DNA from 3 places in the Neobacillus sp. MER 74 genome. Region 1 is predicted to be linked to each of the others. Evidence: predicted binding sites of a transcription regulator. Region 1 holds the regulator's gene; each other region holds the start of a gene.

What was found. The regulator Rex, encoded in region 1, represses fermentation and respiration genes when NADH is low (regulators of the CRP and FNR family bind a similar motif). The targets are predictions, from matches to a motif close to TTGTGAAATATTTCACAA.
Region 2: a site for Rex is predicted at 8,699-8,716, ahead of M3610_RS09915 (formate/nitrite transporter family protein). Genes of this name have one in related genera too.
Region 3: a site for Rex is predicted at 5,754-5,771, ahead of M3610_RS03230 (YwiC-like family protein). Genes of this name have one in related genera too.

The regions. Positions count from the first base shown of each region.
Region 1 covers NZ_JAMAUV010000030.1:1,500-12,051, forward strand. Annotated here, with positions in the region: gene tsaB (tRNA (adenosine(37)-N6)-threonylcarbamoyltransferase complex dimerization subunit type 1 TsaB) at 1-219, shown strand, start outside; gene rimI (ribosomal protein S18-alanine N-acetyltransferase) at 241-690, shown strand; gene tsaD (tRNA (adenosine(37)-N6)-threonylcarbamoyltransferase complex transferase subunit TsaD) at 687-1,709, shown strand; gene M3610_RS25005 (hypothetical protein) at 1,959-2,153, opposite strand; gene M3610_RS25010 (ABC transporter ATP-binding protein) at 2,182-4,101, opposite strand; gene moaC (cyclic pyranopterin monophosphate synthase MoaC) at 4,279-4,776, shown strand; gene M3610_RS25020 (redox-sensing transcriptional repressor Rex) at 4,812-5,471, shown strand; gene M3610_RS25025 (sulfite exporter TauE/SafE family protein) at 5,678-6,430, shown strand; gene dcuS (DcuS/MalK family sensor histidine kinase) at 6,566-8,185, shown strand; gene M3610_RS25035 (response regulator) at 8,163-8,870, shown strand; gene M3610_RS25040 (2-hydroxycarboxylate transporter family protein) at 8,990-10,336, shown strand; gene M3610_RS25045 (NAD(P)-dependent malic enzyme) at 10,455-10,552, shown strand, end outside.
Region 2 covers NZ_JAMAUV010000004.1:271,591-282,142, reverse strand. Annotated here, with positions in the region: gene M3610_RS09940 (ribonucleoside-diphosphate reductase subunit alpha) at 1-1,402, opposite strand, end outside; cobalamin riboswitch at 1,537-1,736, opposite strand; gene M3610_RS09935 (hypothetical protein) at 1,903-3,585, shown strand; gene M3610_RS09930 (bifunctional metallophosphatase/5'-nucleotidase) at 3,640-5,397, opposite strand; gene M3610_RS09925 (alpha/beta fold hydrolase) at 5,562-6,599, opposite strand; gene M3610_RS09920 (VanW family protein) at 6,654-7,652, opposite strand; gene M3610_RS09915 (formate/nitrite transporter family protein) at 7,837-8,661, opposite strand; gene M3610_RS09910 (methylated-DNA--[protein]-cysteine S-methyltransferase) at 8,970-9,512, shown strand; gene M3610_RS09905 (2OG-Fe(II) oxygenase) at 9,502-10,215, shown strand.
Region 3 covers NZ_JAMAUV010000001.1:651,739-662,290, reverse strand. Annotated here, with positions in the region: gene M3610_RS03260 (TIGR04053 family radical SAM/SPASM domain-containing protein) at 1-824, shown strand, start outside; gene M3610_RS03255 (Crp/Fnr family transcriptional regulator) at 907-1,605, opposite strand; gene moaA (GTP 3',8-cyclase MoaA) at 1,890-2,906, shown strand; gene ric (iron-sulfur cluster repair di-iron protein) at 2,973-3,668, opposite strand; gene M3610_RS03240 (molybdopterin molybdotransferase MoeA) at 3,906-5,171, shown strand; gene mobB (molybdopterin-guanine dinucleotide biosynthesis protein B) at 5,159-5,692, shown strand; gene M3610_RS03230 (YwiC-like family protein) at 5,828-6,556, shown strand; gene M3610_RS03225 (hypothetical protein) at 6,971-7,141, shown strand; gene M3610_RS03220 (Crp/Fnr family transcriptional regulator) at 7,229-7,921, opposite strand; gene M3610_RS03215 (YjzC family protein) at 8,191-8,370, shown strand; gene clpB (ATP-dependent chaperone ClpB) at 8,527-10,552, shown strand, end outside.

The DNA of each region.
Region 1 (10,552 bases):
TTTATCGGAAATGATTTATTACTCCATCAAGCAACAATCGCTGACCATTTGGAATCACAGGCTGTTTTTGCAGCGATCACAGAACATAATCCTCGTCCATCAGAGCTTGCCCTTCTTGGCAAGGATAAACCTGGAGAGGACATACATTCTTTTGTCCCAAATTATATTCGTTTAGCTGAGGCTGAAGCGAAATGGTTAGAAGCGAAAGGAAAAATATGAAATGGATAGGAATAGAGAGTTATGGTAGATTCATTTGTTTTTCGTAATATGAGGGAAGAGGATATTGATCAGATCTTAGAAGTAGAGCATGCATCTTTTACGACCCCATGGAGTCGTGAAGCTTTCTATAATGAATTACACAATAATCGATTTGCTGTTTATATCGTTTTAGAAGAAAATAATAAAATTCTTGGATACTGCGGAGCGTGGATTGTCATTGACGAGGCCCATGTGACGAATGTAGCAATCTTGCCTGAATATAGGGGCCGGAAGCTGGGGGAAGCTATATTGCAAAAAATGATGTCAGTAGCCCGGGAGATGGGAGCAAAGACCATGACACTTGAAGTACGTGTGACCAATCATGTGGCACAGTCTCTTTATCGAAAGCTAGGCTTTCAAAATGGAGGAATCCGTAAAAATTATTATTCAGATAATCAGGAAGATGGTTTAGTGATGTGGGTAAATTTATGATAAAAGATCAATGGATTATGGGAATTGAAACAAGTTGTGATGAAACGGCTGTCGCAATCATTAAAAACGGCCGTGAGATTGTGGCAAATGTTGTGGCATCTCAAATTGAAAGTCATAAACGTTTTGGTGGTGTTGTGCCAGAGATTGCTTCCCGCCACCATGTTGAACAAATCACCATTGTTACCGAGGAAGCCTTAAAGCAAGCTAATATTTCGTTTGCTGAGATTGATGCGATTGCTGTCACAGAGGGCCCTGGGCTGGTCGGTGCCCTTTTAATTGGGGTAAATGCCGCGAAAGCATTAGCTTTTGCTGAGAACAAACCACTCGTTCCTGTTCACCATATTGCCGGCCATATTTATGCAAATCGGCTGGTAACCGAAATGAAATTCCCGCTCCTCGCTCTTGTCGTTTCTGGCGGGCATACAGAACTGGTGTATATGAAGGAACATGGCCATTTTGAAGTGATTGGGGAAACTAGAGATGATGCTGCAGGGGAAGCCTACGATAAGGTAGCCCGCACATTAAATATGCCGTACCCTGGAGGCCCTCATATTGACCGCCTGGCTCAGTCTGGAAATCCGACGATTAACTTACCTCGGGCATGGCTGGAGGAAGGCTCCTATGATTTTAGTTTTAGTGGTTTAAAATCCGCTGTTATTAATACGGTCCATAATGCGGAGCAACGAGGTGAGGTGATCGCCCCTGAAGACCTAGCTGCAAGTTTTCAAGAAAGCGTCATTGAAGTTTTAGTCACAAAAACAGAAAGAGCGGTCACAGAATACGGCGTAGAGCAAGTATTGGTAGCGGGCGGGGTTGCAGCGAATAAAGGACTTAGACAGGCGTTAGAGAAGGTTTTTTCCAAGAAACCTGGGATTGAATTAGTCATCCCGCCATTATCACTATGTACAGATAATGCAGCAATGATCGCTGCTGCTGGAAGTGTGATGTTTGAAAAGGGAATTCGAGCAAATTTGACGTTAAACGCCAATCCTGGATTAGATATTGAATTATATAATTAGAAACTCTTCTGGATAAGAAGAGTTTTTTTGTTGATAAGAATTTTTGAACTTCCATCAAAATAATCTTAAATGTGGATAAGTGGATTGTTTTCTGTGTATAATGTGGATAAGTGGGATAGTTATTGTGGATATTGTGGAAAACTAAAAATATCATTGGGAATACTCTGTTCACAATGTGAATAAGCTTGTGGAAAAGTGAATAATTTTTTTAAAAGGTGTTTATATCGAATGTTGTCGATATATGTCTTATTATAAAGAAGGCTGTGTTAAACTTGTCTGTTGATTTCTGTTCCAGGCACAAGCGGTTCGCGGGCGTGCCCGGGAGCCTCCTCGTCGCTTTGCTCCTGCGGGGTATCCCCTGCCCCGTACTCCCACAGGAGTCTTCGTGCCTGGAACGAAGAGCAACAGAGTGCCAAAATCAACATTAACCTTTAACACAGCCAAAAAGAAAAAACCAAGCACTGCTCGGTTTTTACTCTGCCAATTCCGCCCATGCTTCCATTAGTTGCTCGAGTTCAGCCTTGGCTTTTTCATTTTTTATGTTGATTTCTAATACTCTTTCATGATTTTGAAAGATATCTGGATCACATAACTGCTGTTCGAATTCCTGAATTTGCTCTTCCAGTTCTTCAATTCTTTGTTCCACTTCTTCTAATTTCCGTTTTCGCTGACGTTCTTGTTTCTTGCTTTCCTTATCCTGTTGATAAGTATTTTTCTCAAATGCTTCCATTTGTGCAGACCCTTTTTGAATATCCGCCAGCGCCAGGGCAGCAAGCTCCTCCTGCTCCAATTTCTTCTCTACATAATAATCATAATCCCCTAAATACTCTGTACTGCCATGGCGGCTCAGTTCCAAGACCTTTGTGGCAATTCGGTTAATAAAGTACCTGTCATGGGAGACAAAAAGAATTGTGCCAGGGTAATCGATTAATGCATTCTCAAGAACTTCCTTGCTATCTAAATCCAAATGGTTGGTGGGCTCATCTAAAATTAGAACATTGGCTTTTTCCAACATAAGCTTAGCTAAAGCAAGTCGAGCTTTCTCCCCGCCGCTTAAAGTGGAGACAATTTTTAAGACATCATCACCGGAAAATAAGAAATTACCAAGAACCGTTCGAATCTCTTTTTCGTTTTTTAACGGGTAATCATCCCAGAGTTCATTCAAAACACGCTTATTGGAAGTTAATTCAGCCTGTTCCTGATCGTAATATCCGATGGAAAGGTTTGTTCCATAGAGAATGGTTCCGTCTAGGGCAGGAAGCTTTTTAATAATTGTTTTTAATAAGGTTGATTTACCAATTCCATTTGGGCCAACTAAGGCAATGCTTTCTCCTTTATAGGCACGAAATGAAATGGCTTCTGAGACCTTTTCGCCCTGATAACCGACAGCAAGGGAATCGACCGTTAACACGTCATTGCCGCTTTGTTTTTCAATTTCAAACGAGAAGTTTGCCGATTTTTCATCTCCTAAGGGGCGGTCCATCAGTTCCATCTTCTCTAACTTTTTGCGGCGGCTTTGGGCTCGTTTGGTCGTTGATGCACGTGCCAAATTCCGGTTGATAAAATCCTGAAGATCTGCCACCTCTTGCTGTTGCTTTTCAAAAAGCTTTAAATCACGCTCATAATTGGCCGCTTTTTGATCTAGGTAGGCACTATAGTTGCCTGTGAATCGTTGAATTTGCTTGCGGGACACTTCATATACCTGCGTAACCACCTTATCTAAAAAATAGCGGTCATGGGAAACAATCAAAATGGCCCCGTGATAACTTTGTAAATATTGCTCCAGCCAGGACAGGGTATCAATATCAAGATGGTTGGTCGGCTCGTCCAATATTAAGATATCAGGCTTAGTTAATAGCAGTTTACCAAGGGCAAGACGCGTTTTCTGTCCGCCGCTTAAACTTGATATCATCAAGGATTTATCAGGGAAATTTAACCCATGGAGTACAGAACGGAGCTCTGCCTCGTATTGATATCCACCCTGCTCCTTAAATTTCACTTGAAGATGGTCGTACTCTTTTAGGATTCTCTCGTATCTTCCAGTATCATCAAATACATTAGGATCGGCCATTTGCTCTTCAAGGGCCCGAAGTGACTTTTCCATTAAACGCAGCGGTTCAAATACAGTCAACATCTCGTCCCATATCGACAAAGTGGACTCTAAACCAGTATTTTGGGCTAAATAGCCAATCATTACTTCTTTTGGTTTGATGATTTCACCGCCATCATGTGACAAGTGGCCAGCAATAATCTTCAATAATGTTGATTTTCCTGCCCCGTTGCGACCAACTAGAGCCACACGGTCTCGAGTTTGTAATTCTAATTTAATATTCGATAAAATTAGGTCAGCACCATAATATTTTTGTAGTTGATTAACCTGTAACAAAATCATTCTTTTTCACCTCTATTACATAGGTTTAGTGTACCTTATTCCCCGTATATCGGCAATAAACTGAGGCGCAGATTAGGTGGATGAAGGTGTTAAATCGGCAAAAACCTTGAATTTCGTTCAAAGTTTCACAGACAGATAAGGAAAAATAGTGTATGATTTGAAGGGAGGATTATTTATATGGCAGAATTAACGCATTTTAATGAAGAAGGCCGAGCAAAAATGGTCGATGTCAGTGATAAGCCAGAAACAGCACGGACGGCACTTGCTCATTCCAGTATTACAGTTAGGAAAGAAATTTACGATAGAATTACGAATCACGCGATAAAAAAAGGTGATGTCTTAGCAGTGGCACAGGTAGCTGCGGTCATGGCAGCAAAGAAGACGTGGGATTTGATTCCGATGTGTCATCCGATCCCCTTAACGGGGGTTAATATATCTTTTTCCTGGGAGCAGGACACAGAAGAGAATTATCGCTTAAATATATCGGCAGCCGTTAAAACCAAGGGGAATACAGGTGTAGAAATGGAAGCGTTAACAGCTGCGTCAGCATGCGCTTTAACGGTTTATGATATGTGTAAAGCTGTTGATAAAGGTATGGTGATTGGCCCTACATATCTTGTCGAAAAAACAGGCGGTAAAAATGGTGATTTTAAGAGAAACGAAAAAGTTAAATGATTTTTAACTAAATTATCCATGGGGTGTGGGAGATTATGAGTAATGAAACAATGAAAATACCACAGGCGACAGCCAAACGGCTGCCCCTTTATTACCGATTTCTTAAAAACCTGCATTCTTCCGGTAAGCAAAGGGTTTCATCAGCCGAACTAAGTGAAGCCGTAAAGGTCGACTCAGCCACGATTCGCCGCGATTTTTCTTATTTCGGAGCTTTAGGAAAAAAAGGTTATGGGTATAATGTCAATTATTTGATTTCCTTCTTTCGTAAAACCTTGGACCAGGATGAATTAACAAAGGTTGCTTTAATAGGGGTAGGGAATCTGGGCACAGCATTTTTAAACTATAATTTTTTAAAGAATAATAACACGAAAATAGAATGTGCCTTTGATGTGGATCCAGAAAAAATGGGAACGAAAATTCGCGAGGTCCCGGTTTATCAAATGGATGAATTGGAGAAGGTTTTATCTGAGGGAGGTATATCCGTTGCGATATTAACGGTTCCAGCCCCAGTTGCACAGATGATTACTGATCGACTTGTGAGTGCAAATATAAAGGGAATATTAAACTTTACGCCAGCACGCTTAAATGTTCCCCCGCAAATTAGAGTCCATCATATTGACTTAGCAGTGGAACTGCAATCGCTTGTTTATTTTTTAAAGCATTATCCGACGGTGGAATTAGAGGAAGAAGAATAGTAATTTAGTTAAGAGCTTTTCACAACATTTGTGGAGAGCTCTTTTGTATGCTTCATACCCTGCTTTTTTTAATTACATAATCTATCAAAATACTGAGGGCTGGACTAAGATGTAGGTAGTTTATTTGCAAGCGATTACTATCGGGATTATAGATCACACATTCCCTAGAGTGACATCTAGGGTTTTTGCAATTGGAGGGGATGAAGTTGGCGGTCGTGCTGACTATGTTTGTACTTGGGGTATTATTAGGATTTGTCGGAGCAGGAGGTTCTGGCTTTATTATTGCCATTTTAACAGTGGTTTTTGGAGTTCCCATCCATGTCGCTTTAGGGACATCTTTAGCTGCCATGGTGTTTACTACCTTGTCAGGTGCGTACAGTCATTTTCGACAAGGAAATATTTCGATTAAAACGGGTCTAATTGTCGGAGGCTTTGGGTCGATTGCTTCCTATTTTGGTTCAAAGCTAGCTGGTTTGATTCCCATCCATTCCTTGCATTGGTTAACCGCAGGGATGTTGTTTCTATCCGCTTTGATCTTGGTCGTACGATTGTTTATCGTTCAAAAAATTAAGGCAAACTATAAAAAAGACGAACCGAGCAACCTTCTTCTCATTAAGAAAGCAGCGCTAGTCGGTTTGGTTACCGGGTTGTTGTCTGGGACATTTGGGATTGGTGCTGCACCGTTCATTCAAATCGGACTGCTTTTAATCTTGGGACTTACGCTTAAACAATCTGTGGGTACAACCATGCTTGTTATTCTGCCCATCGCTTTAGCAGGGGGAGCTGGCTATTATTTTCAAGGATACTTGAACTTCCCATTGTTATTTGAAGTGGTGGCAGGAACCATGATTGGTTCTTATGTCGGGGCCAAGTTTACGGACTTTGCACCTCAGCCCGTGTTAAAAAGTGCGATGGTCCTGACCCCTATTTTAGCAGGAGCCATATTACTGATAAGTTAAAGAAAGCTTCCAATGCTGCAAAGTTCTGTCATAGCAAGCTTTGCAGCTTTTTTGCGTTTACTTACCTGAATGATTACATTGTCATCAAGGGATGATCAAGATGGTGCCTGACACCCGGCACAGCTGGAGGGAAATATGAGAAGGGGCAGATGGAGTTTAAAATCAGTAATTATTGTATTCGTTTGTGTAGTGGTTACTTTTTCGCTGTTGATAACGGATTTACTTATAAGTTCCAGAATTGCTTCAGAGACGGAAAAGAATCAGGCGGAGCAAGCAAGAAGTGTAGCTCGCATGGTTGCACATAGTCCGCTTGTGATTGAGGCGATGAGTGGGAAACGCGATGAAAAGGACATTCAAAGCTATGCAAATGAAATGAGGAAAGTTACAAATGTTTACTTTATTGTCGTGATGGATATGAATGCCATTCGAAAATCCCACCCCGACAGTAATAAAATAGGGTTGCCATTCAGGGGTGGAGATGAAGGACCTGTTTTAAAAGGAAGAGAGCATGCGTCAATATCAAAGGGATCGCTGGGACCTTCATTACGCTCTTTTACACCCATTAAGGACGAAAAAGGGAAACAAATCGGGGCAGTGGCCGTTGGGATTTCGCTGGATAATGTGGAAAAGGCCGTCAAAAAGAGCCGAACTGGGATCTATATTGGAACCCTGATCGGTCTATTAATCGGTGTTCTTGGGGCTGTTATTTTAGCTAGATATATCAAAAAAATCTTACTTGGGCTTGAGCCGTTTGCGATCGCAAAATTATTAGAAGAAAGAAGCGCTATGCTTCAATCCGTCAGAGAAGGAATTGTCGCGGTTGATCAAGAGTCAAAGATAACACTTGTCAACCGAGCTGCTTTAAAGATGTTTCACAAGGCAGGACTGCCGGATAATCCGATGGGGGTAAATATAGAAAGGTATTTGTCTACCACGCGCTTAAAAGATCTCTTACAAACGGGTAAAGCTGAATTGGATGAAGAACAGAATTTAAATGGAATGACCATTTTAACTAATCGAGTCCCTGTTATTGTTGGGAATAAGGTCGTAGGGGCCATTGCAACTTTTCGCGATAAAACAGAAATACAAGTACTCGCCGAAGAACTGACTGGAGTGAGAACTTACGCCGATGCACTTCGAGCCCAGGCACACGAATATATGAATAAGCTTCATGTTATTTTAGGGATGGTCCATACAGGGTATTATGAAAAAGTTGTTGAATACATCAATGAAACGGTTAATCATCGCAATAACGAAATTGGCTTTGTGACCAAAAAAATAAAGGACCCTGTATTAGCAGGCTTTTTAATTGGAAAGTTAAGTTATGCAAGGGAATCGGGGACAGAGTTATCAGTTTTGTGTGAACAACCAATTCCTCAACCCGAGGATTCTGATATAACACATGAACTGATTACGATTTTAGGTAATTTAATTGATAATGCGATTATGGCTGTGAGCGGTTGTCCACTCAAAAAAGTAACAGTTTCCCTTGATTATGCAGATGATATTTTAACAATTGAAGTAAAAGATACCGGAAAAGGGATGAGTGAAGAAATACAAAACCAAATTTTCAACAAAGGATTCTCCACAAAAGGCGAAAATAGAGGATTAGGATTGTATCTCGTTTCGCAGGCGGTTAAAAAGTTGGACGGGGATTTAATTCTATCATCAAAGCCTGAAAAAGGGACCGTTTTCGCCGTGTATATACCATATGATGGGGAGGGGGACAGAAATGATCCGAGTGATGATCGTTGATGACGATCCAATGGTGGCTGAATTCAATAAACGCTATCTTGAGCAGGTCCCTGGATTTAAATTGATGGCAATGGCTGCATCTGTAGATGAGGCGATTATGAAATTGGAAAAGCTAGAAATAGATCTTATCTTGCTTGATATATTTATGCCGGGGAAACTAGGTTTAGAGCTGTTAACCTACCTCCGCGAAAATGAGAAAGAGACCGATGTAATTATTATTTCAGCAGCGTCAGACATGGAGCGGATTAAAAAAGCCTTGAGGTACGGAGCTGTAGATTATTTAATTAAACCTTTTGAATTTGACCGATTTAGCAGAGCGTTAGTTGACTATAAGAACCAAACAGAGATTATTCAGACACAACATGTAATTAATCAAGACGTACTGGACCAGCAGATCCTGCACCGAGAGGAAAAGTCTCTTATCGAAGACCTCCCGAAAGGATTGACAAAAGACACCTTAAAACAAATTTGGGAAGCCATTCAGGAATTAAAAAATGCTCCGTTTTCAACAGAGGACGTTGTAAAGGTGGTCGGCATTTCTCGGGTATCGGTTCGTAAGTATTTAAACTTTTTAAAGGAAATCGGAATTCTTGATGTGAAGGTAATTTACGGTACCGTCGGCAGACCTGTATACCAGCATGAATATAATCAAATGAAAGAACATCTAATCAAAGCCTTTTTGTAAGCAGCCGAAAACTGCTTACTTTTTTTATTTACAAAAATCTTATTAAATTTACATAAACTATGAAAGCGTTTCAATCGGGAATATGATAGAGACATAAATTTAATAGGGGGATGGAATTTATGGAACCAGTTAGAAAATTGCAACCGCTTACGGTTGTTTCAGGGGAAAAGGAAGAAAAGAAAGGTTTTTTAGGTAAAATTGGCAGTATGAAGATAGGGGTTATTCCACTGCCGCTTTATATCGTTATCGCAGCTGTTGTCTACTTTTCAGCTGTCTATAAATTGCTTCCAGCTGACATGATTGGCGGCTTTGCCATCATTATTGTTATGGGGATTTTACTTGGTGACCTTGGTATGAAGATTCCGGTCTTGAAGGATATTGGCGGTCCGGCAATTCTAGCACTGTTGGTCCCATCTATATTAGTCTATTTTAGTGTGATTAACACAACTGGAATGAATGCGGTTACGCAATTAATGAAAACATCAAATTTCCTTTATCTATATATCTCTGTTTTAGTAGTCGGAAGTATTCTTGGGATGAATCGGAGAGTCTTAATTCAAGGTTTCACACGAATGTTTATCCCGCTTATTTTTGGAACCATTGCTTCTGTTATCGTAGGGGTTCTTGTTGGATTGCTTTTTGGTTATGACATGAAACACACCTTATTCTATATTGTGGTTCCCATTATTGGTGGAGGAATCGGAGAAGGGATTTTACCCCTTTCATTAGGCTACGCGGAGGTTCTCGGAAAATCCTCAGAAACATTTGTAGGGCAATTAATCCCAGCTGCGGTTATTGGAAATATTGTTGCGATCGTTTGTGCAGGTATTTTATCGCGGTTAGGTGAGAAAAAGAAGCATCTTACGGGTAATGGCGTAATAGTGAAAACAAAAGGCGGCGACGGAATCACAGAAGCCGCAACGATTGATAAGCCGGTTGATTTCCCACTTATGGGTGCAGGATTGTTAATAGCATGTAGTTTCTTTATCTTAGGTGGACTTGGAAATAAATTTCTTGGAATTCCTGGACCAGTGTTAATGATTATTGCAGCAGCAGTAGTAAAAAGTATTAAGGTAATGCCAGCTAAAATGGAACAAGGTGCGTATCACTTATATAAATTTGTATCATCAAGTTTAACATGGCCATTAATGGTTGGTTTAGGGATGCTTTATATTCCGCTTAAGGATGTAGTTAAGATCGTAACACCTGGATATGCGGTTGTTTGTGCTTCTGTTGTAGTCGCAATGATTACTACGGGTTACTTTGTAGGAAAATTGATGAAGATGTATCCTGTTGACTCAGCAATTGTTACAGGCTGTCATAGTGGTTTAGGAGGTACGGGGGATGTCGCGATTCTTTCGGCATCTAATCGGATGTCATTAATGCCATTTGCCCAAGTTTCCACAAGAATTGGCGGCGCATCCACCGTTATATTGGCAATTCTTTTACTGAAATTATTAAGTTAGTAATTCCTCAAAAGGGCTGTGACTATCTGTCACGGCTCGACTTTTTAAATAATAGATTTGATTTTCGTCACCCAGATTAACATCTTGACTTAGGTTAGAGCAAAAGGAGAAGGTTGGAATGAATGAAAGAATGATCAAAGAAGAGGCCGTGCTGCTTCACAAAAAACTTGCCGGGAAAATTAGTATCGTCAGTAAGGTAGAAGTTAACAATGCAGA
Region 2 (10,552 bases), on a different contig from region 1:
TCGTTGCGGACATATTTTGAGCAATTTCTGTACAAAGATTACTGCAAAAAATGGAAGTTCGACCTTTACCCAATACATGCTTATTTGGATTTTGTCTATTTACTTCATCACGATAGAACATGTATGGGGTTCCTGTTTCTAATTGAGCGACCATAATCCGTGTCATGATATCCATGGCACGGTAAGTTTTGCGAGGTAGAAGTGGGTTAGCTGCAGCCTCTTCATATTTTTCGGTAAAATATTTAACATCTGTTTCATCATAAAAATCCTCTAGTCCAAGCGGATTCCCCTGTTCATCCTTCCAGCCCATCATTTGTTTTACTTGATGAGGACAAAATGTATGCCACTGTCCAATACTTCTGCCCTGCTCATCCTTATCTTCCAACTTTTTCATAAAAAGGTCTGGTATAGAAACACCTGTGAAAATATCATGGGCTTTACGGCGTTCATCCCCATTATTTGTTTTCAAGTCAAGAAACCCGTTCATGATATCTTTATGGAACAAATCAAGGTACACAGCAATGGCCCCTTGACGCTGACCTAACTGATCAACACTGACAGCTGTATCATTTACCAATTTTATCCACGGAACCACACCAGATGAGTTTCCTTTAAATCTCTTAATATCGGAACCTAGGGCGCGAACTTTACCATAATAGATTCCAATTCCTCCGCCATCTTTACTTAACCGGGCAATATCCCAATTATTTAAATAAATGCCATCAAGTGAGTCATCTACTGTATCAATAAAGCAGGAAGAAAGCTGCCCAAAGCTTTTCCCCGCATTTGCTAGAGTCGGTGTGGCAACCGTCATATATAAATGACTTAATGCCCAATATGCCTCCTTCACAAGATGCAGGCGTTCAGTCATTTTTTCATCCTTCATGAGGGTCATTGCAATAATCATGAACCGTTCCTGGGGAAGTTCATAAACATTACGATTATAATCTTGAGCAAGATAACGATCTGCAAGTAAAAATAACCCTATGTAATTAAATAATAAATCATGTTCTGGATTTATCTCTTTCGCCAGCTGGTCGATTTCATCCTTACTATATACGTTTAAAAGATCATTAGAATAGATCCCTATTTCCGTTAAATCCTTTATTAAGTTATAAAAGTCTCCATATTTTAGAGAACGATCATATCCGCGACTTTTGGCAGCCCTACCATATAGTTCATTCAGATATAAACGGGAAGCGACAAATGTCCAATCCGGCTGGTCCATTTCGATTTGATTCACTGCATATACTAGAGCTTGTTGATTTGCTTCTAGCTCTGTTACATCAAGTTGACTTAGTTTGTTTCTAAGTTCCATTGTATTAATCTGATATTTATCTGAAACTTGTTCTATAGATTCTAAAACGTAATTATGTTCAGATTGCAGTTCCTCAATTTTCATTTCATTTCCCCCTATAATAAAAAAATCCGCTCAACGGGAATTGAGCGGATGAAACGATAACATTACAAAAGGAAATAATTAACTATCCATGCCTCCTGTCGCCACCGTTCATCTTCTCAATCCCCGAAGAAGTTGAAACATCTTAAGAAAGACAGGTCTCCTGACTCATGCTTCTATCTACTTTGAACCCTTCCCATATAAGTACCTAATAGATTAGACAATCTTATACAGTGGTTTGTTCATTTCGTCAGCATTTACAGTTGCGGGGGCAGCTCTGGATTTACACCAGATTCCCTATTAAGCCACAATGGGCATCTTCTCTTAAGGCTAACACAATATATAGTTGTTTTTTTAAAAATAAAAACAATATGTAGTGAATCAATGTTATTAATAATAGTATAGTCTTTATGATATTTCAAGTCTATTATTTTTTTAAAATGAAACTAATTTGATTGAATATCCGTATATGAAGAAAGACCAAATTGAAAAGAGGCATTTTTATGGGGAACATTATTCTATTTACATTGATTATTGGGATAGCTGCTGCGCTTGTTCTAATACCAATTTTTAAACCTGAAAAGGAAAGTAAAAAAGAGGGAAAAACACTCAAAATCGGCGTGTTCATTGCACTTGTTTTGATACTCATGATAGCAGTGTTTGTATTCTATTATTTTACTAATTATGATAGAAATTTCACCTCGGTATGGCCGTTAGCTATTCTCCTAACCGCTGTTGGGGCCTTTCTTGCCAAAGGCACAGAAAGAATACTTAAAGGAATTCTCTTCCTTGCAAGTCTAGGCCTTGGAATTTATTTCTTAACCGCATTTATCTTTAATGCGGATCAAAAGTATGAAGTTGCCAAGATGGATGAAAAGGTAGAAATTCAAACTTTTGATGAGAAAGAAACACCTGCCAGTGTTCCACCGCAGTTTGCACGCAATAAAATGAAAAAAGCGTTTGGACAAGTTCCGAACACAAGCTATTATGAGCTTGGGAACCTGCAAATTCAAAAGCTGAACGATGACTATGTATATATTGCACCTGTGGAGTTTTCCGGATTTTTTAAATGGTGGAAAGGAAACAGTACACCTGGTTACTTTACCTTAAGTGCAACGGATTCTAGTGCGAATCCTAAATTCATCAAATCAGAAATGATATTTACCCCTTCCTCTTATTTTAATAAAAATATTGAGCGGCATATTCGTATGAAATATCCGAAGAAAATTTTCTTTGGCGGTGTTCAATTAGAAATTGACGAGAATGGAAAACCCTTTTACATCCGTACTTATGGGAAGTTTATTTCCGCCCGAAATGGATTTACAGCTAAAGGTCTGGTTGTCGTCGATTCTAAGAATGGTGCAATGAAAGATTATCCATTAGCAGATGTCCCGGAATTTATCGATGGCGCAGTTTCGCCAGAAGCCGTTAGTTTGCAAAACAGCTACTACGGGAATCTTGTTCATGGATTTTGGAATAGTGTCTTCGGTAAATCTGACGTGAAACTTCCATCAGATGAAGGCACGGAGTCAAATGTAAGCCCCATCTTTGATGAGAATGGACAGATGTACTATTTTACAGATTTCACTAGCCCGAAAGAAGGCGTCGATTCCATGCTCGGGTACTCGCTGACCAACTCACGAACAGGAAAAGCAACATTTTATACCGGAAACCCAGAGCAATCTTATATGGATTCACAAGGGGCATTGCAGATCATTGAGAAGAAATTTATTGAAAAGAAATGGCTTGGGCAAATGCCGATTCTCTACAATTTTTATGGTGAAGCCAGTTGGTTAACACCTGTATTAGACTCAAATGGTTTTCTGCAAAATTACTTCATTGTTTCTGCAGCGAATCCAGAAATCTCCGTATACGCCAGCACTCCTAATGAGGCCCTTAAGCAATATAAAACCGCCTTACAAAGGGGCAAAGGCACGGTAGACGGAAGCTCGAAAGCACAAGAAAAACAAATCACCGGTACAGTGATGAGAGTCTATAAGGAGAAAAACGGGGATTTCACCATTGTCTCCTTCTTATTAAACAACCGCCAAAACTTTATCATTTCTTCCGAAAAGGCTCCACTCGCTATCTACCTCAAAGAAGGGGATAAAGTTAACATTCGCTACCTCGACACAGGCGAAGACTTCCTTCCTGCCAAAGAGTTAGCAATCGAAGCCTTACAATAGGGAAACAAAAATAGGGTGTCAGGCACCAATTGGTGCCTGACACCCTATTTCTCTTTACTGAACCTTTTGAATACGATTTTGAATGCGATAAGTGAACGGTTTAGGCTGGGCTGAGATAAAGTTGACTAACGCATCCAGGTCATTAGGACCGACTTCTTTGTTTTGAGCTTGGGTAAATACAGTAAATCCGTCCCCGCCGCCAGAGAGGAAAATATTCGCTGTCACAGTATAAGATTTATTTGGATCGATTTCTGTGCCATCTGGCAATTTAATACTAACTATTCTTTGTCCGATTGGTTTATTCGCATCCCAAGAATACGTTAAACCAGAAATTTGCAGCATGTTTGTCTTGGTTGCACTCCATTGCTGGTTAAGCAAGTCACGAATCTGCTGCCCTGTCATCGTCATTTTTACAAGATCATTATTAAAGGGCTGAACGGTGTAAACTTCTCCCCAAGTTATTTCTCCAGGATCAATGTCAGCCCGAATTCCGCCAGGATTCATAAACGCGAATTCCGTTTTTAGCGCATTTCTTTGTGCATCGGCAATGAAACTCCCAAGGACAGACTCTCCATTCTCATTTTGTTTAGCTGTTAAACTTTCAGCTGTAGAGCCGATCACCCGATTAACGATGGGTCCCACTTTTGCTTCATAGCCCTCAATCATTTGTTTAATCTCTGGATCGGGCTTCATCCCCTCCTGGAACGTGGTGACAATCTCTGCTGATTTTGAGACTATCTCTTTTGTTTTTGGATCAATCTCAATATCCACATCCGAAAATGCAGTGCCATAGGAATACGATTGCACTACTAACTTATTATCGATGGTTGCATTCATATGGGCGTGATTATGTCCGCCAAAAATAATATCCACTTCATCGTCAACCCGATTGGCAATATCCACCAGCTGCCCAGTTGGATTCTCTCCATTTGGACCGGAAGTACCTGGGTTATGTGCTAAAACAATGATTGATCTTACACCTTGTTTTTTCAATTCGGCTACATTCCGATTGATTGCTTCTACTTCATCAGTGAACTTTAATCCGGCCACACCACTTGGGACAACTACTGTTGGCGTCTCGGTAGTAACAACACCGATAAAGCCAATCGGCATTCCATTTACTTTGATCACATGGTATGGAGGCAGGATTGTTTTTCCTGTTTTTTCATCGATTACATTCGCAACTATCCAAGGAAAATTTGAACCGGCAAATTTGCCGGTTTTCGGATGTGATCCACCCTTATTCAGGCGGAGCAGTTCCGTTACCCCTTCATCAAATTCATGATTACCAACAGTTCCGATATCAAAACCAAGTTTATTCAAGATTTCAATCGTCGGTTCATCCTGTAAAAGGGCAGAAACTGGCGGGCTGGCTCCAACCATGTCACCGTTTTGAATCAACAGTGTATTTTTGTTTTCTGCTTCACGCTGTTTTAAATAGGCGGCTAAATAATCTACCCGTCCAGCTGGTTTTCCGTTAACATTCCGGGTAACATTTAATTGCCCGTGCAAGTCATTTATACCTAACAATTGAATCGGAATGAAACGATTATTCGCCGCAGGCGCTTTTTTCTTTTTAGGCTTGTTCGTTTCCGGACGATTGGATTTGTGACCATGATAGCTTTCCGATAAGCCTTGTCCTTTTGCTTCCGGTGGCTTTTGTCTGCTTGCCTCTACAGACTGGGCTTGGCGTATCGAATGATCAAGGTTTTCTGATTCTCTAAGGTCCTTAGCAGCGACACTTAGATTTCCTAACCCTCCTGTTAATATAACGAGAGATAACGATATAAATGCTTTCTTAAACCATTCCATGCATGCAAATCCTCCTACTATCTAATAATTGAACCATGGTATTTTTTGTTTTCAATGGAAGGAATATGCACATCTACATATCATAATTTGAAAAAGCCCACTATTATGCTTCAACTTCATTGTTGAAGACAAAATTATGGGCTTTTTAAATCGTATTAATGTCGTTAAACGACCATCAATTCTGATAGTTTATTTGCGTATTTTATGACAAACTTTTCAATTTTCTTTGTATCGTCTGGGTGAAACATATGCCCAGAATTCTCATACCAAACCAATTCTTTGCCAAGCGGAGCATCAAGTTCCTGAAAAAATTGCTCAACTGGTCTACCGTATACATGAATATCTTTTGCCCCATGTAAAAAGGCCAGAGGGACTTCTATTCTTTTTGTTCTTTTAAAATCAACATGTGCAAAATCCTCCACTAATGCTTGGGTGTAGGTTAGTTTGTAGGAACTATAAAGTGTATGGAAGATATCTTTCATGGAGTATTCTGAACTATTTAAGAAAAGCTTTAAGCTGCCAAGGATGCCTGGGTGCTTCACGGTTTTACTTTCATAAACCATCGAATTATATTTTATCAGTGGCCTGCGGAAATCTGTCCATTGTTTCAATAACAAATATGGCGGGCGGCCTAATTCCTCTAATTTCTTCAGTGTTTTCCAATCTTTCGCTTTTTCGGCCCGAGCCTTTAACCAATCAAAACAAATCTGATCATTATCCTGCCAATTGATAATTTGCGATATGCCAAAATATGCGTGAAGTTTTTCTGGGTACCTGGATGCGATCGATAAACCGATAATCGTCCCCCAAGAATGGCCTGCTAAATAAACCTTCTCTTTTTTAAACCGACTTCTTAAGATATCGATTAAGTCATGACAATCCTGTATATATTGCTCAACTCGAAAGGACTCTTTAGGTGTATTTTTATGATAGGTTTTTCCAGCCCCCCGTTGGTCCCAAAACACCACCACGAAATGTTTAACAAGCTCCTTTGTAGAAATAGAAACAGCATAATCCTGGCCTCTTGAAACAACGCCCGGAACCGGCATACAGGGGCCGCCATGGAGAAACAACAACAAAGGCTTCGTTCCATCATTTCCCTGAATCAGAACAGAATGCTCTACTCCACCCAAGTTTATCTTGTCAACCAAGTCAATTCCCTCATCAGCAATCGTAAACTCTCGCTTCGAAAACAACCCCATAATTCACTCCCCCCTCTATTTATGTAGTAAATGCGCATGGTGTCAGGCACCATGTTATTGTTTCGCGATCAGAGCTTGGAAGGCTGCTGATGTTCTTACTTCAATGGTTAAGGCTCCTTTTTTGTAGATGGATTGGATGATAAAAGGTGCACCTGTCGTATTTTGAAATTTGAAGTCTGGGCCGCCATAGGAGACGGTGGCATCTCTGCCCGCAGGGACATAACCTACTGACAAGGAATGGTGATGTTTTTCAATATAACTAACACCTAATTGGTCCACTGAATTATACAGAGTGGAAGAAGTCTGGCAAATCCCCCCGCCAATACCATCGACTAATTGTTTATTCACGATTTCCTTTGCTTTTTGATATCCATGTTCGGCATCACTTGGCCCAACTGTCGTGTTAAAAGAGAAAATATCGCCGCTTCCCACAATAACATTATGGATTGCCTCTGCTGACAATTTGATATTTTTCGACCTTCCCACTACCCCACTGTTAAATCTGGTGGTATAGGTTGCAACGACCACTTCCCCTAATTGCTTCACATCTTCCGGCTTATACCCGCTCTCAGTCACATAAAGAGGCAGTTCCACATCTCCTCCCGCTGCCGATGCAGTTAACACCCTTTCAACCAACTCGGATTCTTCTAAAATAATTCTCGGTTTCCCTTTAATGATTTGACCGTTTGAGTCGATCTTATCGAGAACCATTCGTTGATCATAGCCAGGGGTAGTTTCCGTTCCTCTTGCCAATTCCTTTGCCCACTTTTCTAGTTCCTTTTTATACGCTTCGTTATTAGTTCCAAACCCCATGTCGGCTGGAAGAAAGGTTTTGATAATCGATTTCGTATTGGGGTCGATTACATTAACAGTAATAGGTTTTGGTTCTTCTTCCTTTTGGGGTTCTCCTTGAGGTGTTTGAACCGAATTTTGCTTTGGTTCTGTAACTTTTTCTTCAACCGCTTTTTCTTTCACTGATTTTTCTGTACAACCGGCCAATCCTAAAAAACTACAACTGACTAAAACTGCAATTAACCACGAGCTTTTTTTCATTTCCCCAACCTCTTATCCAATATTTTCATGCTTGATTTTGACTTCCAAATGAAGTCCATTCATTCTCCGATTTTATTCGAGATAACCTGTCAATATGATTGATAAGTGTTTCAAACATGAAAAAAGCCCCTATTAATTAGGAGCTATATATCATAAGAAATTATTTAATTTTCTGTATACTGGTTTATCTAATATTACTTTTCATTATAGGCTGAATCACTTTTGGTTCAGTTATAGTAAGTTCATTTTTCTTATAGGCATGCCAATAGGCCATTGCGATAAATACTGATCCGCCCACCGCATTTCCAAGAAAAACAGGGATAAAATTCTCTAAATAGGCTAACCAAGTAAAATGGCCTGCAAAAATCGCCGCAGGAATCACAAACATATTAGCAACCACGTGTTGAAAACCAATCGCGACAAAAGCCATCGTCGGAAACCAAATACCGGTAATTTTTCCGACCATATCATTTGCTCCATATGAAAGCCATACAGCCGTAGCCACGAGCCAATTACAGCCGATCCCTGAAATGAAAGCTTGGAGAAAAGTGGCTTCTAATTTATGGTCAGCAATACTAATCGTTCTTTCCAAAAATGGTCCTGTTTCCGTTAGTCCAACCAAATGTCCAAAAAAGTAAGCCACAAATAGGGCCCCGACAAAGTTACTAAACGTTACAAGGAACCAATTATAAATAACCTTCCTGGTACTAATCTTATTTGCCATACTTGCTATTGGAACTGCCATCATATTCCCAGTTAACAGTTCTCCACCAGCTAACAAGGTAAGGACAAGACCAATTGGAAAGACAGAGGCACCAATCAAGCTGCTTAATCCTTCTATATTTCCTGTAAGAGTTGCTGTTACACGGATGAAGAGTAAATAACCTAAAGCAATAAAGGCTCCTGCCTCAAAACCCAGGATCAATGTTCGTAGCAGCGGGTAATTTGCCTTTTTCACTCCATTCTCAATGGTAATTTCCATAATTTTTTCGGGTTTACTGTACCCCATCAGAAGGACTCCTTTTAAAAAACTAGATTCTTTTAGATTGTGAAATATTTAACATATTTATTTTATAACAAATTCTTCTAAAATCCTGTGAAAATTTCTTTAACTATTTTTTAGCGATTACATTTATCTTTGTATTCTTGCTTTTATACTCAAAATTACTTACTTCCCTCTTTTAATAGAGGTATACTGATATGGAGATAGGAGTAACAAATCCAACTCATTTCGCCACACTTTAAAAAAATAACAACCTTTACACCATCAGAATATCGTCAAATGAACAGAATTGAATAAAGAAAAGAGGGTTTATTATGGATAGAAAAATCATTTATTGGAGTTTATTTGTTCATGGCCCATGGGAAATGTATCTTGCAGCAACAACCCAAGGACTTTGTTATGTTGGATCAGACCATAAGGGCTTTGAGGAATTAAGGGACTGGGTGCAGAAAAAATTCCCACAGCACCAATTGGAACAAGACGATCAACGAATGCACATATATGCTGACCAATTCGCTGAATATTTTCAAGGAAAAAGGACGAAGTTTACTTTTCCAACCGATTTTTATGGAACTCCTTTTCAACAATCTGTTTGGAACGCATTAAATGAAATTCCTTACGGGTCTACCCATACTTACTCGGAAATCGCAGAAATCCTTCAAAAACCTAAGTCAGTTCGTGCAGTGGCCTCTGCCATCGGGGCCAACCCAATCTTAATTACGGTTCCCTGTCATCGGGTGATTGGAAAGAACGGAAAACTCACTGGATTTCGTGGCGGTTTGGAGATGAAGGAAAAACTGTTGGATTTTGAAAAAGCACCTTCCAACGCGAAGGGATTGAAAGCCCATGCCAAATAATATTTCTGACAGGGTTGAATCACTAAATTGGGATAAGTTGCATCACCTGCTAGAAATACAAGGATTTGCAAAGCTGCCCCCATTATTGGATCCGCTTCAATGCCAGGAAATGATTAAAACATACGATGATCCATCCAATTTCCGCAGCACGATAAATATGAAACGATACAGATTTGGGGAAGGAGAATACAAATACTACCAAGCGCCTCTCCCACCTTTACTACAACAACTCCGTACGGGTTTCTACCCAGAACTGGCAAAAGCAGCGAACCGCTGGTTGCAGCACCTTAGAAAAGATCAGATATATCCAGGAAGACTGTCCGAATTTCTCAACTATTGTCACGACAAGGGGCAAGTTCGGTCCACTCCGCTAATTCTGAAATATGAAACCGGTGGCTATAACTGTTTGCATCAGGATTTGTATGGTGAAGTTTACTTTCCATTCCAAGTATTATTTGTTCTAAATCAACGGGAGAAAGACTATACCGGTGGTGAGTCTATCCTTGTCGAACAAAGGCCTCGGGCCCAAAGCCGGGGACATGTGATTACACTTGAACAAGGTGAAGGCCTCATCTTCCCAACGAACTATCGTCCGATTGAAGGAACGCGCGGTTATTATAGGACTACTGTAAAACATGGAGTAAGTACCGTAACATCTGGTACGCGCTATGGCTTGGGGATAATTTTCCATGATGCAAAATAATTGCGAAAACCAACAATATCCTATATCTCGGGTTGGAGATCCATTATATGTAAAAAGGCAGAAGTCTCTAATTGAGGCTGTCGAGAAAGTCTCGATAGTCATTATTTTTTCACTGGAGCATTCCAAATATAAAGAGATTGCAACACACATAGCCAGGCTTGAAAAAGTGTGTTGCAATTAATTAGGTAGAGAATCCCCCTGTTGATTGGAGCGGAAGGTGCGAAGACTCCTGCGGGAGTACGGGTCTGGCGAGCCCGCGGAAAGCGAAGCACCTGGAGCGGAAATCAACAAGCCCAATCGCAGAATCATACATCAATAAAAAATTGCCGAGAAAAAT
Region 3 (10,552 bases), on a different contig from region 1:
CTATTGAGAAGGCGAAAGAAGTCGGTCTAGCACGTTGGGCATTTAGTATCGATGGTCCTAAAGCTGAGATTCATGATCATTTTAGGGGAACTGCAGGTTCCTTCGACCTTACCATGGAAAAAATAAAATATTTGCATGAAGTAGGATTACCTATTCAAATTAATACGGTAATTTCCCGTTACAATATTGACTACCTTGATGAAATGGCAAAAATGGTAGAGGAATTTGGCTGTGTGCTTTGGAGTGTCTTTTTCCTAGTTCCAACAGGAAGAGGTCAAGAATCGGATATGATTTCTCCTGTTCAACATGAAAAAGTTTTTAGATGGTTATACGATTTAAGTAAGCGCGTTTCTTTTGATATCAAAACGACAGAGGCAATGCACTACCGACGGGTTGTGATTCAACAGAAAATGCGTGAAGCGAAAGAAACAACCGATGATATCGAGTATTTAAGTGCTTTAACAGAAAAAGGATTAACAGGTTCCATTGACGGATTGGGACGGGCTCCAAAAGGTGTTAATGATGGTAACGGTTTTGTGTTTATCTCCCATATTGGAGATGTATATCCAAGTGGACTATTACCAGTGAAAGCGGGGAATATTCGTGAAACCCCGTTGGCAGAAATTTACCGTGAATCACCAATATTTAAATCACTAAGGAACCCTGACCTCTTTAAAGGAAAATGCGGTGTTTGTGAATTCCGTCATGTGTGCGGAGGGTCAAGGTCAAGGGCCTATGCGATGACAGGAGATTATCTAGAAAGCGAGCCATTCTGCGTTTATATTCCAAAAGCATTAAGAGAGAAGCAAGTTCAGGATAATTAGATAAATAGGACAAGGCTGGCCGATTATAATGAGACAGCCTTGTCTGTAATGTTATGGAAAATAAAAAAAGACGGCATCCATACTATTCAATATTGCAATAGACTGCCGAACAATTTTCACAATCGATTTCATTTTTTAAGTATTGTAAATCCAAAATGGATATTTTTCCTTTTTTAACAGAAATGATTTTATCCTTTTTTAGTTCACTTAGAATCCGGTTTGTACTTTCACGGGATGTACCGCAGAAATTAGCCAGTTCTTGGTTTGTAAGCGGAAGATCAATTAGAATTCCGTTATCTTTTTGAATACCATAACTATTTGTCATTCGGATAAGAGTTGAAAATAGTGCCCCGCGTTTCCCATTTAGGACAAGATCGCGAAACTTTGTTTGCGTTTTACGGAAATGATCACTCATCCATTTCATGAATTCAAAGGCAAGTTTACTATTTTGAAAAATTTCGCTTTCAATGACATCTTTTTTTATTGCAGCAACTTCTCCTTCTTCAAGAACCATTGCACTCAATAAATACTTAGGATTATCCGTAAATAGGGTTAATTCTCCGCAAATATCATTTTCTCCACAAATTCTTAACGAAAGTTCACGACCATCTGATGTGATTTTACTAATTTGAACTTTTCCAGAAATGATAATATAAAGTTCTTCAGCAACCATTCCTTCTTGAAATAAAAAGCTTCCTCTTTCACTTTTAAATTTCCGATCTGCAAATCTAAGTAATTCTTTTATTTCAATGGAATGAGTTGGTTTCATTGGTATTGTCATCGGTTTCACCTCTACGCATCATTTTAATAACCATCTATTTTGAAATCTTCATGATTTGTTTGTTAATAATATTTTATCCTATTAGAAGGCATAAAATAGAAGTAAACAATGACAATATAGTGAAAACTTATAAGGACCTAAAAGTATTTCTAGATACGCAAACTTCTGCTAAGATAAGACTTATATAATTATAAGTATTGTCATAGTGAATAATGTAACAGTCTTTTCTACGAATGACTGATACACTAAAAACAGGTTCCTTAAAAATAATGGAGTTGAGATTAATGGAAAAAACCATTATTAAAGATAAATTAAATAGACCCTTGCATGACTTAAGAATTTCTGTCATCGATCGATGCAATTTCCGCTGCCAGTACTGTATGCCAGCAGACCAGTTCGGGCCTGATTTTGAATTTCTTCCAAAAAGCGCTTTGCTGTCATATGAAGAGATTGAACGCCTTGCGAAAATATTTGTAAGTTTGGGAGTGGAAAAAATTCGTTTAACAGGAGGGGAGCCTCTTCTTCGGAAAGATTTACCTATTCTTGTTAAGAAATTATCCGCAATTGAGGATTTACATGATATCGGATTAACGACAAACGGTGTACTCTTGCCAAAATTGGCAAAAGAGTTAAAGAATGCCGGTCTTAAACGTGTTAATGTCAGCCTTGATACTTTAAATGATGAATTGTTTGGGGAAATTAACGGGCGCGGGGTAGCCACTGGACCTGTATTGGAGGGCATTGAAGCTGCCAAACAAGCTGGGCTTGGGGTCAAAATTAATATGGTTGTAAAGAAAGGCTTGAATGATACTGAAATCATTCCTATGGCAGAATATTGCAAAGAGAATGGACTGGAGTTGCGTTATATCGAATATATGGATGTTGGCTCTACAAATGGCTGGAAGATGGATGATGTCATTACTAAGAAACAGATTTATTATCTATTAAAAGGACGATTTGAGCTCGAGCCAGTAGACCCTGCCTATTATGGGGAAGTGGCGAAACTATATCGTTATAAAGATAAAGATGTGAATGTGGGATTCATTACTTCTGTGTCTGAATCTTTTTGCACAAGTTGTACACGGTCTCGTTTATCAGCGAATGGTCAGATTTTTACATGTTTGTTTAATGGGAATGGGCATGATATTCGTAACTTTATGAGAAATGGTGCCACGGATGCAGAAATCCGGGAACGAGTAACTGCGATTTGGAATGGTCGAGATGATCGATATTCAGACGAAAGAACTGCCGAAACGTACAAAAATCGTAAAAAAATAGAAATGTCTTATATTGGCGGTTAAACTCTCTTCATCAGAAGAGAGTTTTTTCAAATGAAAAACAGCCTGGGATACAGACTGTTTTTATCATCAAATATATCTAGGAAATAGAATGTTGTTTTCAAGATGCACATGCATAAAAGTTAATCCTTCTAATGCTTCTAAACGGGCATAAACAAGACGATACGTACCACAAGCATCCAAAGGAAGAGTAAAGTCAGATGTAACAGCACGAATTTTCCTTAAAATTTCTCCGGCATGGTCATGTTCTTTTTCTAATTCAACAATCATTTCAATAGCTTCTTCTCGGTTCTCAACCGTTCCATCGGCCAGCTGCTTAATTAAAGGAAATACAACAGCTTCCTCTTTTGCCATATGTTCCATCAATTCTTTTTTAAATTCATAAAAGAGTTCATTCACCTGTAATAATTCGGGGTGGTTATCACCGTGTACACGTGATACTTTTGTTACATACGGACTAAGCATCGTTAGTTCCTCTTCTGATACACGATGGTAATTGGAGATGACATGATTAATTATTGTAGTTGAATCAGAGTTAGTCCAAACATCAACGTCTTTTTCGGCATTTTCATATGTTTCAAATACTTCTTTTAATTCCGCTAATAAAGTATCGAGATTAAGATTATTTTGAGAAACAGCAGTTGCTAGTGGAATGTTCCCTCCACAGCAAAAATCAATCCTGTTCTTTTTAAACACATCACTTGTTTTTGGTAATTCATTTACAATATCTTTAACTAATGAATTTGCAGTAATAGTGAAACTCATCGTATATTCCTCCTTAAAAAAATCCTGTTGAGTAAATCTACGATAATCATAATGTAAAAAAGCAAAAAATTTGGTGACCTAAATCACACATTCGATATGATTTACATTTTTATGTCTGAATTCCTTTGAATTGTGACATTTGATATGTTTCTAAGTTTCTAATAAGCTTATAATGAATATTCAATGATTAATGATACATATCAAAAATAAATATGGTTAAGGCAGGAGTTGATGATTTTGTTTGAAAGAAGAAAACCAATACCCGTTGGGGAAGCTGTCCAAAAAATTATGGAATATCAATTACCGGGTGTAACCGAACTGATTTCAATAAATGAAAGCTATGGCCGCTTTTTATCTGAGGATTTAATAGCGACAAGCGATGTTCCTCATTTTGATCGGGCTCCCTACGATGGCTTTGCTGTCAGGTCAATCGATACTTGTGATGCCTCACAAACGAATATTGTTGAGTTTGAAGTTGTCGATCATATTGGTGCTGGCATGGTTTCAAAAAAAGTAATTGGTGCATTCCAAGCTGTAAGAATTATGACTGGAGCGATGATGCCTGAGGGTACAGATGCAGTGGTTATGTTCGAACTTACACAGGGGTACGAAAAGAATGGAATTCCCTATATGTCAATTAAACGCAGCTTTAAAAAAGGCGATAATGTTTCATTCAGTGGAGAGGATGCTAGGCAAGGAGAAATTTTGGTAAGAAAAGGGACGTTGATCAATCCAGGGATACAAGCCATGCTTGCGACATTTGGATATGACCGTGTATCCGTTGCAAAAAAACCTCTTGTAGGTTTATTTGCCACAGGGACGGAATTATTAGAGGTGAACGAGCCCCTAGTTCCTGGGAAAATTCGAAACAGTAATTCCCATATGATTGCAGCGCAAATTGAAAGAGCAGGAGGGATTGTCCGCTATTTAGGCAAACTTCCGGATGAGTTTGAAACTTGCTTTGAAGCAGTGAAAAATGCATTAAACGATGTTGACTTGTTAATTACAACCGGCGGGGTTTCAGTGGGTGATTTTGATTATCTGCCTGCTATTTATGAAAAGCTTGGTGCGGAGGTTTTCTTTAATAAAGTTGCCATGCGGCCTGGAAGTGTGACGACGGTGGCACAGTATAATCGCAAACTTCTATTTGGGCTTTCGGGAAATCCATCAGCATGTTATGTAGGGTTCGAATTGTTTGCCCGTCCCATCATCCGAAGAATGCTATTTTCAGAAAAACCGCATCTTCGAATTGAAAAAGCTCTTTTAGAAGTGGATTTTCCTAAAGCAAATCCATTCACTAGGTTTGTTCGAAGTTCAACATTTATCGATGCGGGAAGACTTAAGGCCACACCGAGTGGGCTGGACAAGTCTAACATCATTATGAGCCTTTCTGGAGCTAATTCCTTGATGATTCTTCCGGGCGGAACCAGAGGCTATGCTGCTGGCAGTGAAGTAGATGTTCTGCTGCTTGAAGATCAAGTTGGCAGTGAATGGCCTTGGTAACTCCTGTCATCTTTCAAGTGGTCGGGTATCAAAATAGTGGAAAGACAACAATTACTTCAAAGTTGATTAATCTTTTAACAGAAAATGGGGTAAAAACAGTTACCATAAAGCACCACGGACATGGTGGCAGACCAGACTATCTACCTCTGAAAGATACAGAAAAACATATAAAGGCAGGAGCAATTGCATCAATCGTCGAAGGAGATGGAAGTTTGCTCCTCCAAGCCGAGAACCATTATTATTCACTTGAAGACCAGATAGAATTGATGAAGTTTTTTCAGCCAGATGTGATTTTAATCGAAGGCTACAAACTAGAGGCTTTTCCAAAGTTGCTTTTATTAAGAGATGAGAATGACTTTTCTTTATTAAAAAGCGTTTCCAATATTGCTGCTATTGTATACTGGAAAGATAAAATGGAAAAGGTAATCAAGTTGAAAACCAATATTCCTTGTTTTCATATTGATGATAAAAGGGCGATAACTTGGACTTTGAAATTACTTCAAGAACTTGTCAAAAAATAGATCAAAATAGTTAAGAAAATGTCACAAAGAGAAGGCGAAAGCCTTCTTTTTTGGGGGAAATATGTGATGTGTTTCACATATTTTTTTGCTTAGCTAGCTTATATTTAGGCTAGTTAGGATAAAGGAGTGAAAATAATGAAGTTATTTTTACCGAAACAACATGGTGCATGGGCAATGTTAATCATCCCTTTTTGGCTTGGTGTTATTAATGGAGGATTTATTTGGCAACATATCCCGTTTTTCATCGGCTGGCTCTTATTGTACTTGGCAACCTATCCGATGCTCCTTTTATGTAAAAGGAAAAAACTCACTTTTTATACTAAATGGACTCTTTTATACATGATTCCCTCGCTGCTATTTTTACTTTTTCCTTTGTTGGAAAGACCGACAATAATATATTTTGGCCTTCTGATGCTGCCGTTTTTTATAATTAATGCTATTTATACTTCAAAGAATCAAGACCGGGCGTTTATGAATGATCTCAGTGCGGTTTTTGCCTTTTCAATTGCCGGATTAGCAAGCAGTTTTTTAACAGATGGAGAAATAAATTTCGAGACACTTATTTTCACCTTTTTAACATCGGTTCTATTTTTTGTTGGTTGTACCTTTTATGTAAAAACAATGATTAGGGAAAAGAAGAACACTCAATTTAAATGGATTTCATGGTTTTACCATATTGTGTTAATCATTTCTTGCTTCGGTTTTGGTGTCTGGATAGTTGCTTTAGCATTTATCCCTAGTTTACTAAGAGCAATTGGTTTTTACGGCAGGTCCTTATCCCCAAAACAAATTGGCATTTACGAAATTATTAATTCAGCAGTATTCTTTACGATATCAGCCATCCAACTAAGCATATTAACATAAAAAAATCGGTCAAATGACCAATTCAGATTGTCGAGAAAGGGAACTTTTCTCGGCTATTTTTTTTCTTTATCTGAAACAATTTTTTGATTTTGTCCCTGCTATTGGGCCTGTTGATTTCCGCTCCGGGCACTCGCTTTCCGCGGGGAGGTCCTGGAGCCTCCTCGGCGCATTGGCGCCTGCGGGGTCTCCAGTGACCTCTATATCCCGCAGGAGTCGAGTGTCCTCCGCTCCAATCAACAGGGTGTCAAGTCAACCCAAGCATTGCCACACACTTTTGCTACCCTAGCCAAATTTTGCAATCTTTATTATACTTTTGAAAGCTACAGTAAGGAGAACCTGTTCATTCATCATTAAAGACATATTCATATTCAATTTGGTTATATTCTTTTGGCTTAAAAATTGAATTATTATTTATTGAGTTTTAGATCTTTATTACTACAACTGTTGATTGGAGCGGAAGGTGCGAAGACTCCTGCGGGAGTACGGGGCAGGGGAGACCCCGCAGGAGCGCAGCGACGAGGAGGCTCGCCGGCACGCCCGCGGAAAGCGAAGCACCTGGAGTGGAAATCAACAGACTTGTCGTAAAGCCTAAATATTAAAATAAAAAGGCTATCGAAAGTTTCGATAACCTGAAAATCGGTCAAATGACCGATTTTTTTGCTTAAAGAATTCCTAATCCACTTTACAGATTTCTATTGGACAGTCCTCACAATCGATTTCCCTTTTTAAATAGTCTAAATCATGAATGGTAATCATGCCCTTTTCAATGGATACAATTCCGTTCTTTCGTAAATCGCTTAACAAGCGATTGACAACTTCCCGTGAAGTACCGCAAAAATTGGCCAACTCTTGATTGGTAAGCGGCAGCTCGATAAGTATTCCTTTATTGGTCTTGATACCATAACTATTGGTAATTCGAATAAGTGTGGAGTACAAAGCCCCTTTTTTTCCGTGAAGTACCAAATCGCGGAACTTTGTTTGGGTCTTTCGGTATTGTTGGCTCATCCACTTGATGAACTCAAATGAAAGTGATTGGTTTTGTGATAGTCTTTCTTCAAGTGTGTCTTTCATAATAACGGCTACCTCTCCACTCTCTACGACACGAGCACTTAATAAATATCTGGAAGAAGGAGAAAATAAATTTAATTCACCGACAAAATCACCACTCGAGCACATTCTCAGAGTGAGTTCCCTTCCATCAGGAATGATTTTGCTGATTTGAAGAATTCCACTTTGTACTATGTACAATTCATCAGCAGTAGAACCTTCCTGAAATAAAAAATTCCCTTTTTCAACTTTCTTTATATGGTGAACTGTATCAAAAAGATGGGACAGTGTTACCGGTATTTCTCTTACTGACTGCATACTCATAACCACCTTTAAAGGTACGAAAATTTGTCTAAAAAATTGACAGTCAAGGTTAGATTTACAAGATAATACTATAATTATATTGTTAACAAAGAATAATTAGCAATAAATGAGTAATAAGTTCATACAATCGTCATAACTTCGTGCCGACTTTGTTTATTTCTTAGGAAATAATGTCGATTAGTATAGGAATTTGTAAGAAATGCCAATAATGACAGAGCCTGAAACGGAAATAATAACAATGTGAAGAAAAGGAGGGAAAAAGAATGGGTCAAAATCGCCAGTTTAAATCTGGGAGTAAAGCACCTAATAATGGTGTTTATATTGAAGTGGGAGATACAGGAAGCAATGTCAATAATCCGAAAAAGATTAAGTTAAAAGCAGGGGATGCCTTCCCAGAGACTTCCAATGATGAACGAGTTTGGACATATCAGAGAAAACCATAAATTTAATACAGAAAAGGTCATCCATTGGGTGGCTTTTTCTTTTGTGTAACTCTCGACTAAAGACTGTATTATCTAAACCGAGAAAATTTCCTTTTTAGACGGGATTGTTTTATAATAAAAATAAAGGTCAAACTTGGTCAAAGAGGGTGTTGAAAAATGGATATGAATCGAATGACAGAACGGTTACAGAAAGGAATGATGGATGCCCAATCGGTAGCGGTAAAGAAAAATCATCAAGAGATTGATGAACCTCATTTATTTATCTCGTTAATGGAGCATGAAGATAACCTCATTTCTAGCATATTAGAGAGAGCAGGAGTATCTTCTGAAAGAACCAAAAAGAACCTTATGGAATCTCTGTCAAAAAAACCAGTGGTTACAGGCAGCGGTGTTGAACAAGGAAAACTATATATTACAGCAAGGCTGCAAAAGTTACTTGTAAAAGCTGAAGAATATATGCAAAAATTTTCAGATGAGTATTTATCTGTCGAGCATATTCTGTTAGCTGCGGCATATTCAGATGACGCAGAAATGCGAAAGATATTACGAGCTTTAGGAAAGCAGCCAGAGCATGTTTTACAAGCAATAAAAGATATAAGGGGGAATCAAAGAGTGACATCACAAAATCCCGAAGCAGGATACGATGCCTTAAAAAAATATGGACGGGATCTTGTTGCAGAAGTTAGAGAAGGAAAAGTGGATCCTGTTATTGGACGTGATTCTGAAATCCGAAATGTCATTAGGATTTTATCAAGAAAAACAAAGAATAATCCGGTCTTAATCGGTGAACCTGGTGTAGGAAAAACAGCCATAGTAGAAGGGCTGGCACAAAGGATTGTTCGAAAAGATGTTCCAGAGGGTTTAAAGGATAAAACCATTTTTTCACTAGATATGAGTGCGTTAATTGCAGGTGCAAAATTTAGGGGTGAGTTTGAAGAACGATTAAAGGCCGTATTAAATGAAGTTAAAAAGAGTGAAGGCAGGATCTTATTATTTATCGATGAAATTCATACGATTGTTGGCGCAGGGAAAACGGAAGGTGCAATGGATGCTGGAAATATGTTAAAACCGATGCTTGCACGTGGTGAACTTCATTGCATAGGAGCAACAACACTTGATGAACACCGAAAATATATTGAAAAAGATCCTGCACTTGAACGAAGATTTCAGCAGGTACTCGTCCAAGAACCAAACGTAGAAGATACTATTTCAATACTACGAGGCTTAAAAGAGCGGTATGAAGTACACCATGGTGTAAAAATCCATGATCATGCTTTGGTGGCAGCGGCAACATTATCAGATCGTTATATTACGGATCGGTTCTTGCCCGATAAGGCCATTGATCTTGTTGACGAAGCATGTGCTTTAATCCGGACTGAAATAGATTCCATGCCAACAGAATTGGATGAAGTAACACGAAGAGTTATGCAATTAGAAATTGAAGAAGCAGCTTTAAGTAAAGAGGTGGATGAAGGAAGCAAGTTACGGCTGGAAGTACTTCTAAAGGAACTTGCTGACCTAAAAGAGACAGCTAATGAAATGAAGGCAAAATGGCTGCATGAGAAACAAAGTATTCAGAAATTGCAGGAGAAAAGGGAGAATTTAGAGAAACTTCGCAGGGAACTTCAACAAGCAGAGGATAAATATGATTTAAATCGTGCGGCAGAACTTCGGCATGGTCAAATTCCATTAGCAGAAAAAGAACTGAAGGAACTTGAAACCGCCTCAGTTAAGGATGAAAAATTACTTCGTGAAGAAGTAACAGGTGAAGAAATATCGAACATCGTATCTAGATGGACAGGAATTCCGCTTTCTAAACTAGTCGAAGGCGAAAGAGAGAAGCTGCTCCGATTAGAATCGATCCTTCATGAAAGAGTGATTGGTCAGAATGAAGCTGTAAATTTAGTGGCAGATGCGGTCCTAAGGGCTCGTGCTGGAATTAAAGACCCTAACCGGCCTATCGGATCATTTTTATTTTTAGGTCCAACTGGGGTTGGAAAAACGGAGTTAGCTAAAGCCCTAGCGGAGTCTTTATTCGATAGTGAAGAACATATAGTCCGGATTGATATGTCTGAGTATATGGAGAAGCATGCCGTTTCCCGCTTGATTGGTGCACCTCCTGGATATGTTGGCTACGAAGAAGGCGGACAATTAACGGAAGCTGTGAGGAGAAGACCATACT